DNA from 2 places in the Bacillus mesophilum genome. Region 1 is predicted to be linked to the other one. Evidence: predicted binding sites of a transcription regulator. Region 1 holds the regulator's gene; the other holds the start of a gene.
What was found. The regulator NrdR, encoded in region 1, represses ribonucleotide reductase genes. The targets are predictions, from matches to a motif close to AACACNATATATNGTGTT.

Region 1 (10,099 bases):
TCAGCTATTCAATCGGACGAAATTTTCTATGGAAAAGGCGCAAAGCGCAAAGTGCCGGAAAAGGAACAACTGGCCGAGCATCTTGTTCGGAAAGCGTTAGTGCTGGATTCCTTAAAGAATCAGCTGATTGATGAGCTTGAAAAAAATAAGCAATCCGATCTTTTTTACAATCTTGAAATGCCCTTATCCCTTATTCTTGCTGACATGGAGTCATTTGGAATTAAGGTGGATTTGAACCGCTTAAAAGAGATGGGAAAAGAAATCATTTTAAAGTTGGATGAGATTGAAAAAAACATATTTGCCTTAGCCGGTGAAGCCTTTAATATCAATTCTCCAAAACAGCTTGGTGTTATTTTATTTGATAAGCTTGGCCTGCCGGTTATTAAAAAGACAAAAACAGGATATTCCACATCTGCAGATGTTCTTGAAAAACTGGAAGCTGATCATGAAATTATTCGTGAAATCTTACATTATCGCCAGCTTGGCAAACTGCAGTCCACGTACATTGAAGGCTTATTAAAAGTTGTGAATAATGAATCTGAAAAGGTGCATACAAGATTTAATCAGGCCCTCACGCAAACAGGAAGGCTCAGTTCCACGGATCCTAACCTGCAAAATATCCCGATACGTCTGGAGGAAGGCAGAAAAATTAGACAAGCCTTTATTCCTTCTGAGCAAGACTGGGTGATCTTTGCAGCTGATTATTCTCAAATTGAACTAAGAGTGCTGGCTCATATTGCTGATGATGAAAAACTGATCTCTGCTTTTAGAGAAGATCTAGATATCCATACGAAAACGGCAATGGAAGTTTTTCATGTGGAAGCAGAAGATGTTACCTCCAATATGCGCCGCCATGCTAAAGCGGTTAACTTTGGTATCGTATACGGAATAAGTGATTACGGACTTTCTCAAAGCCTCGGGATTACAAGAAAGGAAGCGGGACAATTTATAGAACGTTACCTGGAAAGCTATCCTGGAGTAAAACAATATATGGAAGATATCGTTTATGATGCGAAGCAAAAAGGCTTCGTAACAACACTTCTGCAGCGACGAAGATATCTGCCTGAAATAACAAGCAGGAATTTTAATATGCGCAGCTTTGCTGAGCGAACGGCTATGAATACACCAATTCAAGGCAGTGCAGCAGATATCATCAAAAAAGCAATGATTGACATGGCTGCCAGATTAGAAAAAGAAAAAGCAAAATCTCGTCTTTTGCTTCAAGTACACGATGAATTGATTTTTGAAGCACCAAAAGATGAAATTGAATTGCTTTCTAAAATCGTTCCAGAGGTTATGGAAAACACGGTAGAACTAAAAGTTCCTTTGAAAGTGGACTTTTCCTTTGGTCCAACATGGTTTGATGCAAAATAATAAAAACTAAGTAAAAGATGCAGGTGATAAGAAATGCCAGAATTGCCAGAGGTTGAAACGGTTCGGAGAACACTGAAAGAGCTGATTATCGGAAAAGAAATTAAAGATGTTTCTGTATTTTGGCCAAAAATAATTAAGTTTCCAGAAGAGTTGACTCAGTTTAAGGATGCGCTAATTGGTCAATCCTTTATTGACATTGGCAGAAGAGGGAAGTTTTTAATACTATATACAGAAGGACTGGCACTGATTTCTCATCTGCGAATGGAAGGGAAATACGCATTAACGCAAAGCGATGAGCCAGTTGATAAACATACGCATGTGATTTTTCATTTTACCGATGATACGGAGCTAAGGTATAAAGACGTTCGTAAATTTGGGACAATGCATTTATATAAAAAGGAGGAGGTTTTTCAATATCTTCCTCTTTCCCAGCTTGGGCCAGAGCCAATGACAGAGTCTTTTACACCTGAATTATTAGCGGCAAGGTTTGCTAAAACAGCAAGGCATGTAAAAACGGTCTTGCTTGATCAAAAGACAGTGGTTGGACTTGGGAACATTTATGTAGATGAAACATTATTTCGAGCGAATGTACATCCTGAGAGAGCAGCCAATACTTTAAGTGCAGAAGAAATTGCACGTATTCATACAGAAATAAACCGTACCTTAGAAGATGCAGTCGAGAAGGGCGGCAGCACCATCCGTTCATACATTAATTCACAAGGGCAAATAGGAATGTTCCAGCTTGATTTATTCGTGTATGGCCGGAAAGGCGAACCATGTAAAATATGCGGAACTGCCCTAGAAAGAATCATTACCGGCGGCAGAGGCACTGTTTTCTGCCCAACCTGCCAAACAAAAGAATAAGGCAAGGCGCATCCGCATTTCGATTGTCCAGCTGCAGCGCCTAGCCCTCGAGGTGTCGCCCCTGAGCAAGCGCCTTCCGCATTTCGTGTTGTCCAGCTGCAGGCGCTAGGGGCTCGAGGTCATAAGTCAATCCGCCTAGAAGGTTAAAGAACAACCTTCCAGTCGGCTCGCCTTATGCTTGTGACCCACAGGACGTGGGTTATGCAGACGTTGCCACAGGACGTGGCGCACTTAGTCAGCGTTCCTTATAAGAGCAAGCGCCTTCCGCATTTCTTATTAACACTGGATGGGCTTCTTCCATATACTATCCTAGCGATTGACAGGAAGGAGCTCTATCATATGTCGTATTCATTTACACTTCTATTGCTTGCGTTCGCGGTAAGCTTGGATAGTTTTAGTGTTGGTTTAACTTATGGATTAAGGAAAATGAAAATTCCTATTAAGTCTATCGTGATTATTGCTTGCTGTTCGGCGGTCACTCTTTTTATTGCGATGGGGCTTGGGCATATTATTGTTGAATTTTTGTCGCCTCATGCGGCTGAGCAAATTGGTGGAATCATTCTCATTGCTCTTGGCTGCTGGGTACTGTATCAGTTTTTTCGGCCGGAAAAAGAGAAAGATAAAGACCTGCTTCCCCATGAGAAAACCATTGTCAATTTTGAAATCAAATCACTTGGTCTTGTGGTTCATATTTTAAAGAAACCTATGTCAGCCGATTTTGATAAGTCAGGAACAATTGTGGGAATTGAAGCGATCCTGCTAGGGCTTGCTCTTTCACTAGATGCATTTGGAGCTGGAATTGGAGCGGCTCTGCTTGGATATTCACCTTACTTGCTTGCATTAGCGGTAGCTGTTATGAGTTCCCTCTTTGTTCTGTTTGGACTTAAAATCGGTGCAATATTCTCCAACAGCCTATTTATTCAGCGTTTTTCATTTTTGCCTGGTCTATTGCTGATCATTATAGGTGTTTGGAAAATTTAGGAGAAAGGATTTAACATGTCACTTGTAATTGGATTAACTGGCGGAATAGCCAGTGGGAAAAGTACAGTTTCTTCCATGTTAAAAAAAATGGGATTTACGGTGATTGATGCAGATATAGAAGCTCGTTTAGCAGTTGAAAAAGGGACAGAAGCTTATGAAGAAATTGTGCATCATTTTGGTGAGGATATACTTAACGAAACAGATGAAATTGACAGAGCGAAGTTAGGGTCCATTATTTTTCAAGAAGAAGAACAGCGTTTAAAGCTTAATAGCATTGTGCATCCAGCTGTACGCCAACAGATGCTGCAAAAAAAAGAGGCTGCGATTCAAAAAGGAGAATCACTGATTATCCTTGATATTCCACTTCTTTTTGAAAGTAAGCTGGAATATCTGGCGGATCAGACTTTGTTAATTTATGTTGATGAACAGACGCAATTAGCACGTCTAATGGCAAGAAACAAGCTTACTGAAGATGAAGCAAAAGCACGTATACGTTCACAATTGCCGCTTGCGGATAAAAAGAAGCTTGCGGATGACATCATTTACAACATTGGAACCATTGAAGAGACTCAACATCAATTACTCTCATTATTGAAAAAGTGGGGAATAACGAATCATCACTGACACCAGCTGAAAAAATTTTAGATTACGTCTTTCTTACCTTGCATATCGTCATGCAAGGTTTTTTGTTAGAAAATGGAAAAGAGCAAGAAATCCTTCTTATATGCATATGAATGAAAATGATATTCTTAAATGTGTTATTTAATATATCGCATTAAATGCAATATATGTTATACTAATTGAAGATTAGCAAATTAATAAGTATAACATTAATTTGAAAGGGGTCATCACATCATATGACGGCGAGAATAGCGATTAATGGATTTGGCAGAATTGGGAGAATGGTCTTTAGAAAGGCGATCCTTGATCATAATCTTGAAATTGTAGCGGTCAATGCTAGTTATCCTGCTGAAACTTTAGCACATTTACTTAAATATGATACGAATCACGGAACCTTTGAAGCAGCTATCCAAACAGAGGAAAATGCTTTAATTGTTAATGGCAAAAGAATAAAATTATTAAACAGCAGAGATCCCCTGCAGCTTCCTTGGAATGAACTTGCTATCGACATAGTCATTGAAGCGACAGGTAAATTTAATTCTCGTGATAAGGCAAGTCTTCATCTTGATGCTGGCGCCAAAAAGGTCATTTTAACAGCACCTGGGAAGAATGAGGATGTAACAATTGTTATGGGCGTAAATGAAAGCGCATTAAATATTGAAGAGCATGATATTATTTCAAATGCTTCTTGTACAACAAATTGCCTTGCTCCGGTAGTAAAGGTGCTTGATCAGCGTTTTGGCATTATTAATGGTTTAATGACAACTGTTCATGCTTATACAAACGATCAGAAAAATATTGATAATCCGCATAAGGACTTACGTCGGGCACGTGCTTGCGGACAATCAATCATCCCCACCTCTACAGGAGCTGCGAAAGCTTTATCTTTAGTGCTGCCGCAATTAGAAGGAAGGATACACGGCATGGCTCTAAGAGTGCCAACCCCGAACGTGTCACTTGTTGACCTTGTAGTGGATCTGCAAAAAGAAGTGACGATTGATGAAATCAACGCAGCATTTGCACAAGCCGCAGACAATGAGTTACAGGGTATCCTCGCAATTACAGATGAACCTTTAGTGTCAGTTGATTTTAATACAAATGAACATTCAGCGATTATTGATAGCTTGTCCACGATGCTAATAGGCGAAAATAAAGTAAAAGTTCTGGCCTGGTACGATAATGAATGGGGCTACTCCTGCCGAGTTGTAGATCTGGCAAAACACGTGGCCATGCAGCTTGTTGAGATAAAGAACATAAAGGTAAGTTAATCATTTAAAAAGAAAGCCGAAGATCCTATTCTGTTTATGCAGAGTGGGATTTTTTTGCTATTAAGAATGAAATAAGCTGCGTTTCCTTCTGTAAAATACCAGCTTATATTCCATGGAACCGCTAGCCTCCATTACTAGCGGACATCTTCAGGCGCATTGAGTATCATTTTCTTTGGCGTATATCTCTGCATGTTAGGGCAATAGTAAGAATTGATTCACTTTGCTATTTCCAGGCGGATGTTATAAATGCGAATGGAAGCTGAAAAAGTGTGTCTGTTTCCCTGAAAATTTTCAAATAAAATATTTAATCCTTTTGTTGCAAAAAAATAATAAACAAAGTATACTAATCATCGTGAACTTCTAAAGTAATGGCGGTTGATCACTACTTAAAGGGTTAGGACCTCTCCGGACTAACTTTCCCCCGTGGTAGTAGTACGTCAATATGAACTTAGAATTTCATTTTATTAACGTAAAGGGGGAAATTGAATATGGAAACAATGGGTCGTCACGTAATCTCTGAATTATGGGGATGCGATTTTGAAAAGTTAAATGATATGGAGTATATTGAACAGACGTTTGTAAATGCTGCATTAAAGTCAGGTGCTGAAATTCGTGAGGTGGCATTTCATAAATTTGCTCCACAAGGTGTGAGCGGAGTTGTTATTATCTCTGAGTCACATTTAACGATTCATAGCTTTCCTGAGCATGGCTATGCAAGCATTGATGTTTATACTTGCGGAGATCTTGATCCTAACATTGCTGCTGAGCATATTGCAGAGTCGCTGGGAGCTAGTGCTAGCGAAAACATTGAACTGCCTCGTGGAATGGGTCCTGTTCAAGTGAAGCAATCAAAAGCAAATGTACTTTAATTTAAACAACTAATGAAATTTCAGGAGTGCATAAGATGCACTCCTTTTAATTTTCTCCAAAAAAATAGTACAATAGAGATATATGTACATCATGGAGGAAATAAAATGCCGATTTTACGTCCAATAATGGGCAGATTCGAGAAGCAGTGTGAAACAAGTGATCAACACCTGGATCCAACTCTGCAAACGAGATATTATAAAAAAAATTCATCTGAATTATTTCTATTGCTGGAACAATTACTGCGCAGGAAACAAAATTTGAGAATCATCAGCTCTTCAAGAGAGCATGGAGAAATAGCGGCAGAGCTAAATGGTGCAAAAAAGTGTTTTGCTGTGATTACCGTTACAGGACTTATGCCATTAGAAACAGCAGTGGATATTACTATTTCAACTGAACAGTCTTCACCGCTAGGCATTTATCCAACGCTAAAAAAAGAACTGCTGTCTTTATATGATGCTATAAACAATGAATTTGAATTTATTGGAGCAGGAAGGTACGGAAACAAGTGACAAGTGCTTGTACTGACAACTTCTTTTTTATAAGATAAGTTTAAGGAAAAAATTGATCGTTAATCGGGAGTTGATTGTATGAAATGTCCTTCATGCCACAATAATAATACCCGTGTGCTCGACTCCAGGCCGGTGGATGACGGAAGATCCATCCGAAGAAGACGGGAATGTGAGCAATGCCACTATCGCTTTACGACGTTTGAAAAAGTGGAAGAAATACCGCTTGTTGTCGTAAAAAAGGAAGGCACGAGAGAAGAGTTCAGCCGGGAGAAAATACTGCGCGGATTGATTAAGGCATGTGAGAAACGGCCTGTTGCACTTAAGGAGCTCGAAGCGATTACTGCAGAGGTAGAAGCAGAGCTGCGCAGCAACGGCGTGTCAGAGATCAAAAGTGACGAGGTTGGAGAAATGGTGATGGACAGGCTCGCTAAGGTGGACGATGTCGCCTATGTTCGTTTTGCCTCAGTATATAGACAATTTAAAGACATTAATGTTTTTATTGATGAATTAAAGGAATTAATTAAAAAAGAGCAATAGAGTGTCAGAGCCTAAGAGTGTATGGTGGAATCTCTGGCTCTTTTTTTGCAAGTTAAGGCTATAAAAAGGATTTTCTCTATAATGAAGTGAGGTTGAATACAATTGGCCCAGCATTGGACAGAACTGATACCGATTGATCGATATGCCGTGGCCGCTGGCGGACTGCTGCATGAATACGACAGAAAAATTATGACACTCTTATACCAGCCGCTGATTGGTTCCACCTGCCTGAGTCTTTATATGACGTTATGGGCAGAAGTGGAGGAAAATCGAATCTGGTCGGAGTCAAGCACCCATCATTACTTGATGACAACTATGGGACTGGGGCTTAAAGAAATATATGAGGCAAGGGCAAAGCTTGAAGGCATGGGACTATTAAAGGTTTTTATAAAAAAAGAGGACGACATACGCTCTTTCATATATGAACTGCAGCCCCCCTTATCGCCACAGCAATTCTTTCTAGATGGCATGCTGAATATATACTTATTTAAAAAAGTCGGGAAGACCCAATATGCACGCTTAAAGCGTTTCTTTTCCGATAAAGCGGTACATTCGCAGGAAGGGTACACAGAGGCAACAAAGTCGTTCCAAGATGTTTATATGTCAGGCCACCAAGGGTTAACTCAATATGAGGAGCATGATTTGCAGGAAGATGCGACCTTTATGGGAAGAGATGAATCAGACGGCATTCAGATCAGCATAGATACATTTGACTTTGATCTCCTCATGGCTGGACTAAATGAATCGCTGGTGCCCAAAAATGCCTTAACGAAAAAAGTTAAACTGGCCATTAGTAATCTAGCTTTTTTATACGATATAGATGTATTACAGATGAAAAATGTTATGATAAGTGCCCTTACCGAAAATAATGATATCAATATTGAAGAACTGCGAAAGTCTGCGAGAGATTGGTATCAATTTCAGCACAATGACCAGCTGCCGTCCTTACTGGATCGTACACAGCCAGCAGCACAACGTACAGCACAATCAGCACCAGCATCCAAAGAGGATGAGCTCATATTATACTTAGAAACGACTTCTCCGAGACAATTACTGAAAGATCTGTCGGGAGGAGCCGAGCCTTCCAAAGGCGACTTGAAAATAATTGAGGACGTTCTGTTTCAGCAAAAATTGCTGCCGGCTGTTGTGAATGTGCTTATTCAATATGTTATGTTAAAAACAGATATGAAGCTTACGAAGTCATATGTTGAGAAGATTGCCAGCCATTGGGCCCGCAAGCAAGTAAAAAGGGCTAAAGATGCGATGGAGCTGGCGAAAAACGAACATAGACAATATTTAGAATGGGCTGGGGGAAATAAGACGAGCAAAAGAACGTCGAAAAAACAGCCAATTCGCTCTGAACTTTTGCCTGATTGGTTTGATAATGATGGCGGGGATGTAAAAACCGCAAATGAAGGTCAGGATGAAGAAATGGAAAAGAAAAAGAAAAAAATGCAGGAAGCATTAAAGAAACTGCATTCGGGTGGTGAGTAAAAATGGAGAACATTAATGATACATTAAAGAGGCTCACTGGCAACCAGGACTTTAAAAAAAGATATGAACAGCAGCGGGCAGAAACGCTAAATCATCCAGATATAAAGGCTTTTCTAATTGAGCATCAGCATGAATTAACGGAAGATATGGTGAACAGAAGTCTTATTAAGCTTTATGAGTATTCGAAGCTTAGTAAAGAATGCAACAAATGTCCAAATCTTGAAGGATGCATTAACTTTATGCAAGGCTATCATCCTGAGCTAGTTATCACAAGAGGCCTGATTGATATTAAGTATGATAAATGCCCGCGTAAAGTGATTCACGATGAAAAGCGCAAAAATGAAAGCCTAATTAAAAGCTTGTATGTGCCCAAGGATATATTGCATGCGAAATTTAAAGATTTGCATGATGACGTATATCGAGCTGATGCAGTAGACAAAGCTGTTACTTTTATAACAAATTATAGTAAAAATCCTTCTCAAAAGGGCCTTTATTTTTACGGACAATTTGGTGTAGGGAAATCATACTTGTTAGGTGCAATAGCAAACGCGCTCGCAAATCAAGGGGTCTCTTCGATGATTGTATACGTTCCAGAATTATTCAGGGAAATGAAGAGCTCTATAGGTGATTCAACATTAAATGATAAAATGGAAGCTATTAAACGGGCTAACGTTCTTATGTTTGATGATATTGGAGCAGAAACGATGTCCAGCTGGACAAGGGATGAGGTTCTTGGACCATTGCTTCAATTCCGTATGCTTGAGAACCTGCCGACATTTTTTACTTCGAACTTTGATTTAAAAGAACTTGAACATCATTTATCCTATACACAGCGCGGTGAAGAGGAACGGATGAAGGCGCGCCGCATTATGGAACGGATTAAATTTTTATCCGAGCCTGTTTTGGTTGAAGGTCCGAATAGAAGAAGATAATATTTTTGGCTGCCTGTTTAGAACAGGCGGTTTTTTTGTATTTTGAATTTTGACTTAAAACCTCATTTTTGGCGATAAATTTTCTGGGCGGCGGATATCATGGCCCTCTCAATGAGAATAGCATATCTTTTTTCTTCTTTTTCATCAGTAAAAAGATATTTTATTCGAATTCTCATAAATAGGGTAAAAATCTGCTTACATTTAACTTAAACGGCCGATTTTTTCTCAGAATCCATCTATCGATCATTAGTTGAATCAGCTAATCACATTTCTGCTTCTAATTTAGACATGTCTCCCATATACATTAAAGGAAACCTTGCACCTGTTTAGTCATTCACTATGCAGGGGAAGCGAAAGGTAGAGATTTCTTTTAAGGGGGGATTTGGTTGATCGAAATCATTTTCCGAAGTAAGAAGGATGCATTACGTTTACATACACTGCTTCAAGATTTGCTGACCGCTTCAGGCTGTACTGATCAAATTCATCTTCGATATGAAGATCACCATATAGGTAAGCTGCAATTTTTTCATGAAGCTGAAAATGCCATACACTTGCTGAAAGAGGCTTTTTATGAGTTTGTCATAGAAAGCAAGATGGAGGACTGGTTTCGCACTATTTTAATAGATCAATATTTTTATCACGACGAGGA
Region 2 (10,099 bases), on a different contig from region 1:
CCAATTTCTAAAACGCTGCTGGCAAACTATCAAAAAGCAGATGCTAAAGGGTATGGAGATCTTGATATGTCCATCGTTTATAAAATGATTCAGGAACACAATAATACAAACAAAGAGGAGGAACGGCTCGTATGATTCATACAGATGTAAAAAAAATGAAAAATCATATTAATGGAGAATGGGTAGAGTCTTTAGGTGAAGCAACTGAATCTGTGCCAAATCCGGCTACTGGTAAAATTATTGCGTATGTGCCACTTTCAACGGAGGAAGATGTAAATCGTGCCGTAGAAGCAGCTCAAGTTGCCTATACCTCCTGGTCAAAGGTGCCGGTACCGAATCGTGCTCGCTTTTTATATAAATATTTGGAGCTGCTGCAAACACATAAAGAGGAGCTTGCACAGATTATTACTGCAGAAAATGGAAAAACACTCAAGGATGCAAGAGGAGAAGTACAGCGCGGCATTGAAGTGGTAGAGCTTGCTGTCTCAGCGCCTAATCTGATGATGGGAGATGCACTTCCGAACATTGCAGAAGGAATTGATGGCTCTATTTGGCGTTATCCGCTTGGTGTTGTCGCAGGAATCACGCCTTTTAATTTCCCGATGATGGTGCCATTATGGATGTACCCGCTTGCGATCGCATGCGGAAATACATTTGTCTTAAAAGTATCAGAACGTACGCCGGTTCTTGCTGAAAGATTAGTAGATTTATTTTATGCCTCCGGCTTCCCAAAGGGAGTCTTAAATTTAGTTCATGGCGGTAAGGATGTTGTCAACGGCATACTGGACCATCCGCAAATTGCGGCGGTTTCATTTGTGGGCTCTGAGCCTGTTGCGAAATATGTGTATGAAAAAGGGTCTGCAAATGGAAAAAGAGTGCAGGCATTGGCAGGAGCTAAAAACCATGGAGTGGTTTTAGGTGACTGCAATCTGGAGAAAACCGTTCAAGGTGTGATTGGTGCAGCATTCGGCAGCAGCGGTGAACGCTGTATGGCATGTTCTGTTGTAGCGGTAACCGAGGATATTGCGGATGAATTTGTTGCTCTTTTAACAGAAGAAACACAGAAATTAACAGCAGGAGAAGGGACAAATGAGGAGCATTTTGTTGGTCCTCTAATTCGCGAATCGCATAAAGAACGAGTTTTAAGCTATATTTATAGCGGAGTATCGGAAGGAGCTAAGCTTCTAGTCGATGGCAGGGAAGACAGCAAAAAAGAAGAAGGCTATTATGTTGGTGCAACGCTTTTTGATCATGTAACTACAGATATGAAAATATGGCAGGATGAAATTTTTGCTCCTGTGTTAAGCATTGTCAGAATAAAAGATTTACAAGAAGGAATAGAGCTGACAAATCAATCAAAGTTTGCAAATGGTGCAGTTATTTATACTTCAAGCGGAAAAAGTGCACAAATCTTCCGCAACTCTATTGATGCCGGCATGATCGGTGTTAACGTCAATGTACCAGCACCTATGGCCTTTTTCTCATTTGCGGGCAACAAGGCATCTTTTTACGGAGATTTAGGTACAAATGGCAAGGATGGAGTACAGTTTTATACGAGAAAAAAAGTGGTTACAGAGCGCTGGTTTTAATAGCATTCTAATTGAACCTGTAAATAATCATAAATTCCTCTGGATTTCTTTCAGGGGAATTTATTGCTAAGACTTATGGTTAATAAAATATGAACATATGGTTTCGAAGAGAGTCAACGGTTATGAACCATGTTAAGATGAAACCAGACTGAACATCCATAGAACAATGAAAACACGTAAAGCATTATATGAGGAGGATTCCAATGACAGATGTGGTAATTGCGGAAGTGAAGGAAAATGGCGTAGCAACTTTAACACTCAACCGTCCTAAAGCCATTAATTCGCTTTCCTATGAAATGATATCAATCATCAGTGAGAAATTAACGAAGTGGCAATCTGATGATTCAATTAAAGTAATTGTCATGAAAGGGGAAGGAGCAAAAGGTTTTTGTGCGGGAGGAGATATTAAGACTCTATATGAAGCACAATCAAGTGAAATCGCTTTTGAACGTGCATGCCACTTTTTTGAATTGGAGTATATGCTTGATCTCTTTATCTATGAATTTGAAAAACCGATTATAGCGATATTAGACGGCATTGTGATGGGCGGCGGTGTCGGGCTTTCCAGCGGGGCGTCACATCGTATTGTGACGGAACGGACAAAATGGGCTATGCCAGAGATGAATATTGGCTTTTTTCCAGACGTAGCTGCCGCCTATTTTCTAAATAAAGCTCCAGGTCAGATCGGGGCATACCTTGCTTTGACAGGCTCAACAATTAATGCAGCTGATGTATTATATATACATGCAGGTGAAGAGTATATAACCAGTGAAGATATTCCTCTATTTTTACAGGATATTGAAGCATTTGAATGGGAGGAAGCATCTCAAGTTGGAGAGATGATCAAGAATTACAGCACGAAACCTGCAGAAAGAAGTCTTTTGAAAGAAATGGAAGAAGAGATTAATTCTCATTTCCGCTATGACACTGTTGAAGAGATCATATCTTCATTAGAAAAAGCTTCTAGTGAATTTGCGGCAGAAACGTTAAAGATACTAACGTCGAAGTCACCTGTATCGTTAAAGGTGAGCTTAAAGCAATTAAGAGATGGCAAAGTAAAAACAGTCCGGGAATGTTTTGAAACAGATTATGTACTGGCATTAAACTTTTTAAAGCATCGTGATTTTTATGAAGGAATCCGTTCGGTATTGATTGATAAGGATCGTAATCCTCAATATCAGTATAAGAAGCTGGAAGATGTTTCAGAGCAATTCGTTAAGAGTTTCTTTACCCTATAGATAAATAATAAAGTGGCGTCCAAATGGAACGCCACTATCCTTTTATTATGCTAAGTAATGGATCGTTTGGTTTGCACTCCCTCTAAATGGAAGTGTGGAGTCTTTCTGTCCGATAATAAATCGGCCATCGACCAATACATCACAATAGGACAATAATTCCTGCTGGTCGCTGCTTCCTTTTTCCTGAATCTCAGCAAGTGTATAGCCAGTATATGCCCAAATATGCTTACCAAGACTTTTAAGTGTTTTCGCTACAAGCTTAACTTCTTTAGCCTGAAAAAAAGGATCACCACCGCTTAATGTGATATCTGTTAACGGATTCATTGCTTCCTGGACAACTTCTTCAACATTCATATCTGTTCCGTTTTGCATATGCCAGCTGCTGGGATTATGACAGCCAGGGCATTGATGGGGACATCCAGCAAAGAAAATGACGGTCCGCAGCCCTTCACCATCCACGACTGAATCATGCAAAATATTCATCACCTTCATTTGTTTGCCCCGTGCTTCACTCGATCTCGTTCTTCTTCCATTTTTGCACTATTCCACTTGCTCATATCACCAACTAAATAACCAGTTATCCTGCGAATACGATGAAAGTCACCCTCATCAGTGCTTTTACAGCTCGGACATTCTTCATCAATTAACCCATTATATCCGCAGACTTTGCAATGATCCACTGGATGATTAATGCTGCCATAACCGATATGATGTTCTGCCATTGCTTTCACAAGCCTATCTAAAGCAGTTACATTTCGCCTTACGTCACCATCAAGCTCAATATAAGAAATATGGCCAGCATTGCACAGTTCATGGAAGGGACCTTCTAACCTAATTTTATCGATTGCCCTGATAGAATAATGAACGGGAATATGAAAGGAATTGGTGTAATAGGCCCGGTCGGTTATATCTTTTATCTCGCCAAATAGAAGCTGATCCTGCTTTACAAATTTGCCGCTTAGCCCTTCAGCAGGTGTGGCAATTAAACTATAATTTATATCGTATCTTTCGGCTGCATCATCCATTTTATTTCGCAAAAATTGAATAATTTCATAGCCAAGTTTCCAGCTTTCCTCGTCTTCACCATGATGATTTCCTGTTAAAGCTTTTAAACATTCTGCCAAACCGATAAAACCGAGCGATAAAGTGCCTTGTTTCAAGATTACTTCTAATGTGTCATCTGGCTTCAATTGTTCGCCTCCAAGCCAAACACCTTGAGAATAGAGGAAAGTAAAATCCCTTGCCTGCTTTTTAGCCTGAAATAAATAACGATCGTAGAGCTGACGGATGATTATTTCACTATATTCGTTTAATAAGTGATAAAACTCAGCAATGCTGCTGGAAGTGAGAGCAAGCTTGACTAGATTGACACTCGTAAAAGATAAGTTTCCTCTGCCGACACTGTTTTCCTCACCATGCCGATTGCTCATAACTCTCGTTCTGCAGCCCATATAGGAAACTTCCGATTCAGGAGTTCCGTTATAATGGGCAAGATTGAACGGTGAATCAATAAAAGAAAAATTAGGGAATAAACGTTTTGCAGTTGTTTCTAAAGCCAATTGATATAAATCATAATTAGGATCATCAGCAAAGTAATTAACGCCTTTTTTCATTTTAAACACTTGAATAGGGAAGATAGGTGTTTCGCCTTTTCCAAGGCCTGCCTGGGTGGCAAGCAGCAGATTTTTGATTAGCAATCGTCCTTCTTTTGATGTGTCTGTTCCATAATTAATTGAAGTAAAAGGAGTCTGACCGCCCCCGCGGCTATGCATGCTATTTAAATTATGTATAAATGCTTCACACGCTTGATAAGTTGCCCGCTCCGTTTCAGCCCATGCCTGCTTGCTCTTTTCTTCATTTGTCCATTGCAGCGGATAGCTGTTTAAGCGTTTAAGTATTTTTAAATAGGTTCTTTTGACAAAAGGAGCCAGATCGAAATCAACGGCAGGAACGGACTGACCGCCATGCTGCATATTCTGATTGGATTGGAAAACGATCGTGGCCAGTGCCATGGCACTCGTAATATCACTGGGTGTTCTCATAAAGCCATGGCCAGTATGAAAGCCAGTTTGCAAGAGCTTGCCGAGCGGTATTTGTGCACAGGTTGTTGTGCCGGTCGCATAATAATCAAGGTCGTGAGGGTAAATAAAGTTATCCTTCATTGCCTGTTTAGCTTCATCACTTAAAAGCTCTGTTTTTGTATAAAATTTAGATGCTTCGCTGGCAAACTTATTCATCATTCCACATGGACTTCGGCCATCCATGTTTGCATTTTCTTGTATTAAATCTTGTTTTTTAGTAGTAACAATATCCTCAAAAGAAAGAGCCAATTGTTCATATTGTTCAAATGGGTCGGAATTCATCAAAATCGATTGTTTCAATTTCTTTACTCCTCCAATACTATATATGCTTTGGTTGTATTTATTTGAATCTATATATAGTAATATACCGTTTAATTCTAGCTGTGAATCGGTAAAGGTTAGAACATTTTGTGACAATTACTATTTTTGGAGGAGAATATTTCAAGAATAAATTAAACAAAAAGATCCCTTATATTTAAGGAATCTTAATAGAATCATTGCTTTATGATGCCACACATACTCTGTTACGGCCCAAGTGTTTGGCTAGGTAAAGTGCAGAGTCCGCATCATCAATTAACATAGCTGGGTTTTCAGTTGTTTCTCTATAGCTCGCTACACCGACTGAAACAGTAATATAAATAGACTTGCCAGTGCTTAATAGAAAGGCATCCTTTTCTACGCTGTCTCGAATGCGTTCTGCAATTTCAACAGCTCTGGCAGCAGGGCAATCCAAAAGTAAAACGGTAAATTCCTCTCCGCCATTTCTGCTGACGATATCAAAATTTCTGGTCGCTTTCTGAAGCCTTGCCCCAAGTTCAATTAAAACGATGTCGCCTTCTTTATGTCCATATGTGTCGTTAATTTTCTTGAAATAATCTATATCTATATAAAGAAGAGAAAGCTGCTGATCACTACTTTTAACATCATGCACAAATCTATTGAACTCTTCATCAAACTTACGAACATTGTTTAAACCTGTAAGACTATCTGTTAAAGAATCATTCTTATACTTTGCAAACAGAGCTTGGCTTTCACGGATATATCGTATTAGATAAAACGTTAAAAAAGTGGAGATATATGAAATCAGCCAATATAAAGTAAGTACTTCCATTATAATAGCTGGATCTTCACTTAGATAAACAAAAAAGATTGAAAAAATGATGTTGTTAAATGTGTAGATGGAAAAAATTCTAATTTTAGCGGAAAATTTTACTCTTGAAAAAAAGATGGCAAACAAGGTGCCAGTCACACTAATAATCAATGCATACAAAGATATAATTTCGGCTGATAGAATGAACCGGAATATAATGGTCATTGCCATGGATATCAGCGCTGGAAATGCTCCTCCGTAAAAAGCAAGCAGCAGTGTCGGTATAAAACGTAAGTCTACGAGTAAATCACCAATATTGATGCTGAACAGCATTAATACAATACTAACAAAACCGCCGCAGATACCTGCTATTAGTTTCGTTTTCGCAGATGAATGCAATTGAAGCGGCTTTTTCATGATTACTTGAGAATATAGAAAAAGCAATGTGCCCAGTAAAGCTAAATTAGCTATAAATTCTTTTATGATCATCATAGGTATCACCCAGAGTAACATACCACATTCACAACTGAAAAAATACGGGTCTAAGCAATCTTCAAATAATTACTAGAAAGATTTCCTTTTAGCACCAAATGAGCCTTTTTCTTTTATATGAAAGCGAACAGATTAAAAAGCAAAAGAACTAAAATCCAAATCTATCATTTTGTGAATGAAACTCAAATAGATTACATAGAGTAATAGTAAATCATTCGAAGTAATTACGATTTAGGAGAGATATTAATGAGTGTAATCTCTAATATGCGGAGTTTATTAGTAACAATCCTACTATTTTTTATGTTGTCTCTATTCTTTTTTGGAGATCTTGAGGGCTTTTTCTTTCATGGGGATATTCTTGAAGGGGAGTTTAAATCAATCTTCGTCATTTTTATGGGGATCTTCCTGGAGGCTATTCCATTTCTTTTGATCGGAGTTATTTTTTCTTCAATTATTCACGAGTATATTTCCGAAGACTATATCAAAAGATGGATACCTAAGCACCCTGTAATGGCTGTAATCACTGCTATTATAATTGCTGCTATTACACCAGTATGTGAATGTGCCATAATCCCTGTTGTCCGCCGGCTTATACAGAAAGGGGTTCCGCTTCATGCTGGAATGGCTATTTTAACTGCTGCTCCTATTCTCAATTTCGTTGTATTTGGATCCACTTTTTTTGCATTTCAAAACGATCCTGCCATTTATATCGGCAGAATGGTTTTATGTATTGCTGTCTCATTAACGGTTGCCCTCATCATATATGTATTTTTCTCAGGTTCAAACATTTTGCGTAAGCATACAAACGATTTCACCGCACCAGCGCACCATCATCATAATTATTCAAGATTCAACTCTATGGTGAACCATAGTATTGATGAGTTTTTCTTAGTGGGTAAATACTTCATTTTTGGCGGGTTCTTGGCTAGTGCTGCACAAGTCTATCTTAACCGTGGTTCTTTAATAGAAGCAAGCTCAGATCCAGTCATTGGAACAGCACTAATGATGGGACTGGCGTACTTGTTATCTCTGTGCTCTGAAGCTGATGCTTTTGTTGCGGCAGCGTTTCAGCATGTCGTGCCTCAGCATTCTATTCTTGCTTTTCTCGTCTTCGGACCTATGCTTGATTTAAAAAATACCCTCGTGATGCTTGCTAGTTTTAAAACGAAATTTGTTCTCTTTTTTATTTTAATTGTAACTGTGGTTGTCTTTTTATTGTGTATGCTGGCAGGTGTATTTTTAAAGGAGGGGCTGGTATGAATTCTGAAGTACGTTTGGCTGTTTCTTTTCGGATGCAGTTACAGGGGATTATATTAATATCCATAAGTCTTGTTATATTCAAGTTGTATCTAACTGGGAACATGGCTTATATTATGGCACCAAAGATGATGCCGTTTGTCCTTTTTGCCTTTATTGTCTTACTGTTATTAGGAATGTATCGGCTTTTTCGTTCAAATAAAGAAGAAATGGCAGACTGTTATTGCTTGTCCGTTGACTCTCATAAAAGTTCATGGAAGGAGTATCCAGTATATGGTGTGTTTTTGGCATCTATTATTCTTTCTTTTGTAACAGAAGACTTTCAATTAAACGCAGCTTCACTTGCAAACAGGGGAATCATCAGCTCTGTTTCACCAGACTTTGCTGATGAGGTGCTTCTGAGTGAAATTTACAATGAAGAGACAAAACGGATTACCGTAAATGATGATAACTACTTTAAAGTGATGCAAGCAATGAACTCAGAATTGGATCAACTAATAGGAGTTAGCATTCAGATTCAAGGATTTATTTATCGGGAAAGTGAATTTAACGACGATGAAGCGGTCATTGCCAGGCAGTCTATGACATGCTGTGTGGCTGACTCCAGTGTATATGGATATATGCTGGAAGGGGAAGTGCAGAAACTGCCGACAGGGGAGTGGTACGATCTTGAAGGGACCATTCAGAAGAGAAGTATGGACGGGAATATGATGCCGGTCATCAGTATATCATCGATTAATAAAATAGAAACGCCTCAGGAAGTATTTTTATATGAATGATTCTAGGAATAATGTTTCTTTATAAGAATGTACCTCTTGAAGCGTTTATAACAAACCGCTTTTATTTCAGCTGTAAAATTGAGAGAGAAGAACAAAAAGGTATCTAATCGCTGGTATTACCCGAATCTGACAGAAATTTATATAAAATATACCCAGTAAAAAGCTCAAATAATTCGATGAAATGTTTTGGATTTTTCTCGGTCAGTGTTTCAATCTTCTGCAGACGATAGCTTAGACTATTTCTGTGGATATGAAGGTCTGCTGCAATTTCATTCATGTCGCCGTTATGCTTTACATAACTCAGCAGGGTCTCGATCAGTTCTTTGCCTTTTGTGCTATTGTTCATTTTCTCAATAATCGTAACGATATGATGGAGGTCACCATCTCGATTTGTGAGGTAATCAATAAATTGAACTTCGTTATAATAACAGTAGATTATTGACAATCCCATTTTATCGGCAATTTCAATCGCCCGCTGAGCCTCTTGAATTGATTTCGCTAAATGAGTATATGAACCTCCTATCCCAACTAGTGTTCCCTTAGCTAAATTGCTGGCTTCTAATCTTCTGATAAAGTCGCTATTTTCCGGCACAATGTATAAAACCATATGCTGATTATATCTGAGAGAATACTCTTGATCTGTTAAAGTCATTTCTCTTACTTGTTTCCTTTTAACAATAATCGCCATTCTCGGGATATTAAGAACAATGCCAAAGGTTTCCGCATTGCTGGTAAATGATTCATCGTAATCATCCTGACGAAAGACCCATTGATATAAAAATTCCTCTTTCATCTGTTCTTTAATTCTTCTTTCATAAAATAGAAACTCCTGGTTGATCAGCAGCTCAGCCGTAACTCGAACAAGTTCAGCAAAAGAACCGACGATTTTAGGATCTCCGCTTATTCCAATAACCCCAATGATTCTATTTCTAAAATATATCGGGATATTGACACCAGGTTTACTGGAGTGATCTGTTTTATAAATTGTAATCATCCTGCTTTGTTCAATAGAGTTAATGGCTCCTTCATGATAGGTATTTATTCTTTCCTTTTCACCGCTTCCGATTATTAATCCTTCTTCATTCATAATGTTCACATTATATGGAATAACCGTCATAACTTTATCTGATATTTTTTGAGCTAGCACATTATCAATTCGCATACAAACATCTCCTTGTACAAATATATGTGAATTTGCCTAAATATCCTGTCCGGTTAGGAATAGAAGGTGGAACTCTATATTTTTAGTATAATGTAAATTTTGTAAGCGGCTTCCTTCCGAATGGCTTCAAATCAATAAGTTCGTTAATTCGTAATAATATGGTCACCTGTTTGAAGTTGACAAAATACAAGAGAATATATACATCTGTAATTTTTAGGCAAATGCATAAAAAACACCGAAAAAATTCAGACGATTACCTAAAGAAGTTTAATTAGTAATCGTTTACAATGAACTTGTGAAATATTTCTCAAAGGTTGTAAGGAACTTGAACAATATCTAGATAATGTAAGAAAAGCTCAGCAACAATGAGAAGCAGCCATCTGCAATTCTCAAAATTCAACAACATTAGAC

Region 2: a site for NrdR is predicted at 5,224-5,241, ahead of F7732_RS04400 (anaerobic ribonucleoside triphosphate reductase). Genes of this name have one in related genera too.

The regions. Positions count from the first base shown of each region.
Region 1 is NZ_WBOT01000002.1:804,271-814,369, reverse strand. It holds gene polA (DNA polymerase I) at 1-1,374, shown strand, start outside; gene mutM (DNA-formamidopyrimidine glycosylase) at 1,408-2,238, shown strand; gene ytaF (sporulation membrane protein YtaF) at 2,578-3,219, shown strand; gene coaE (dephospho-CoA kinase) at 3,235-3,843, shown strand; gene F7732_RS08950 (glyceraldehyde-3-phosphate dehydrogenase) at 4,077-5,108, shown strand; gene speD (adenosylmethionine decarboxylase) at 5,597-5,977, shown strand; gene F7732_RS08940 (hypothetical protein) at 6,083-6,487, shown strand; gene nrdR (transcriptional regulator NrdR) at 6,566-7,024, shown strand; gene F7732_RS08930 (replication initiation and membrane attachment family protein) at 7,127-8,518, shown strand; gene dnaI (primosomal protein DnaI) at 8,521-9,450, shown strand; gene ytxC (putative sporulation protein YtxC) at 9,837-10,099, shown strand, end outside.
Region 2 is NZ_WBOT01000001.1:893,665-903,763, reverse strand. It holds gene F7732_RS04420 (NAD(P)-dependent oxidoreductase) at 1-135, shown strand, start outside; gene F7732_RS04415 (CoA-acylating methylmalonate-semialdehyde dehydrogenase) at 132-1,589, shown strand; gene F7732_RS04410 (enoyl-CoA hydratase/isomerase family protein) at 1,793-2,827, shown strand; gene nrdG (anaerobic ribonucleoside-triphosphate reductase activating protein) at 2,873-3,319, opposite strand; gene F7732_RS04400 (anaerobic ribonucleoside triphosphate reductase) at 3,316-5,190, opposite strand; gene F7732_RS04395 (GGDEF domain-containing protein) at 5,411-6,487, opposite strand; gene F7732_RS04390 (permease) at 6,737-7,750, shown strand; gene F7732_RS04385 (TIGR03943 family putative permease subunit) at 7,747-8,526, shown strand; gene F7732_RS04380 (CdaR family transcriptional regulator) at 8,630-9,688, opposite strand.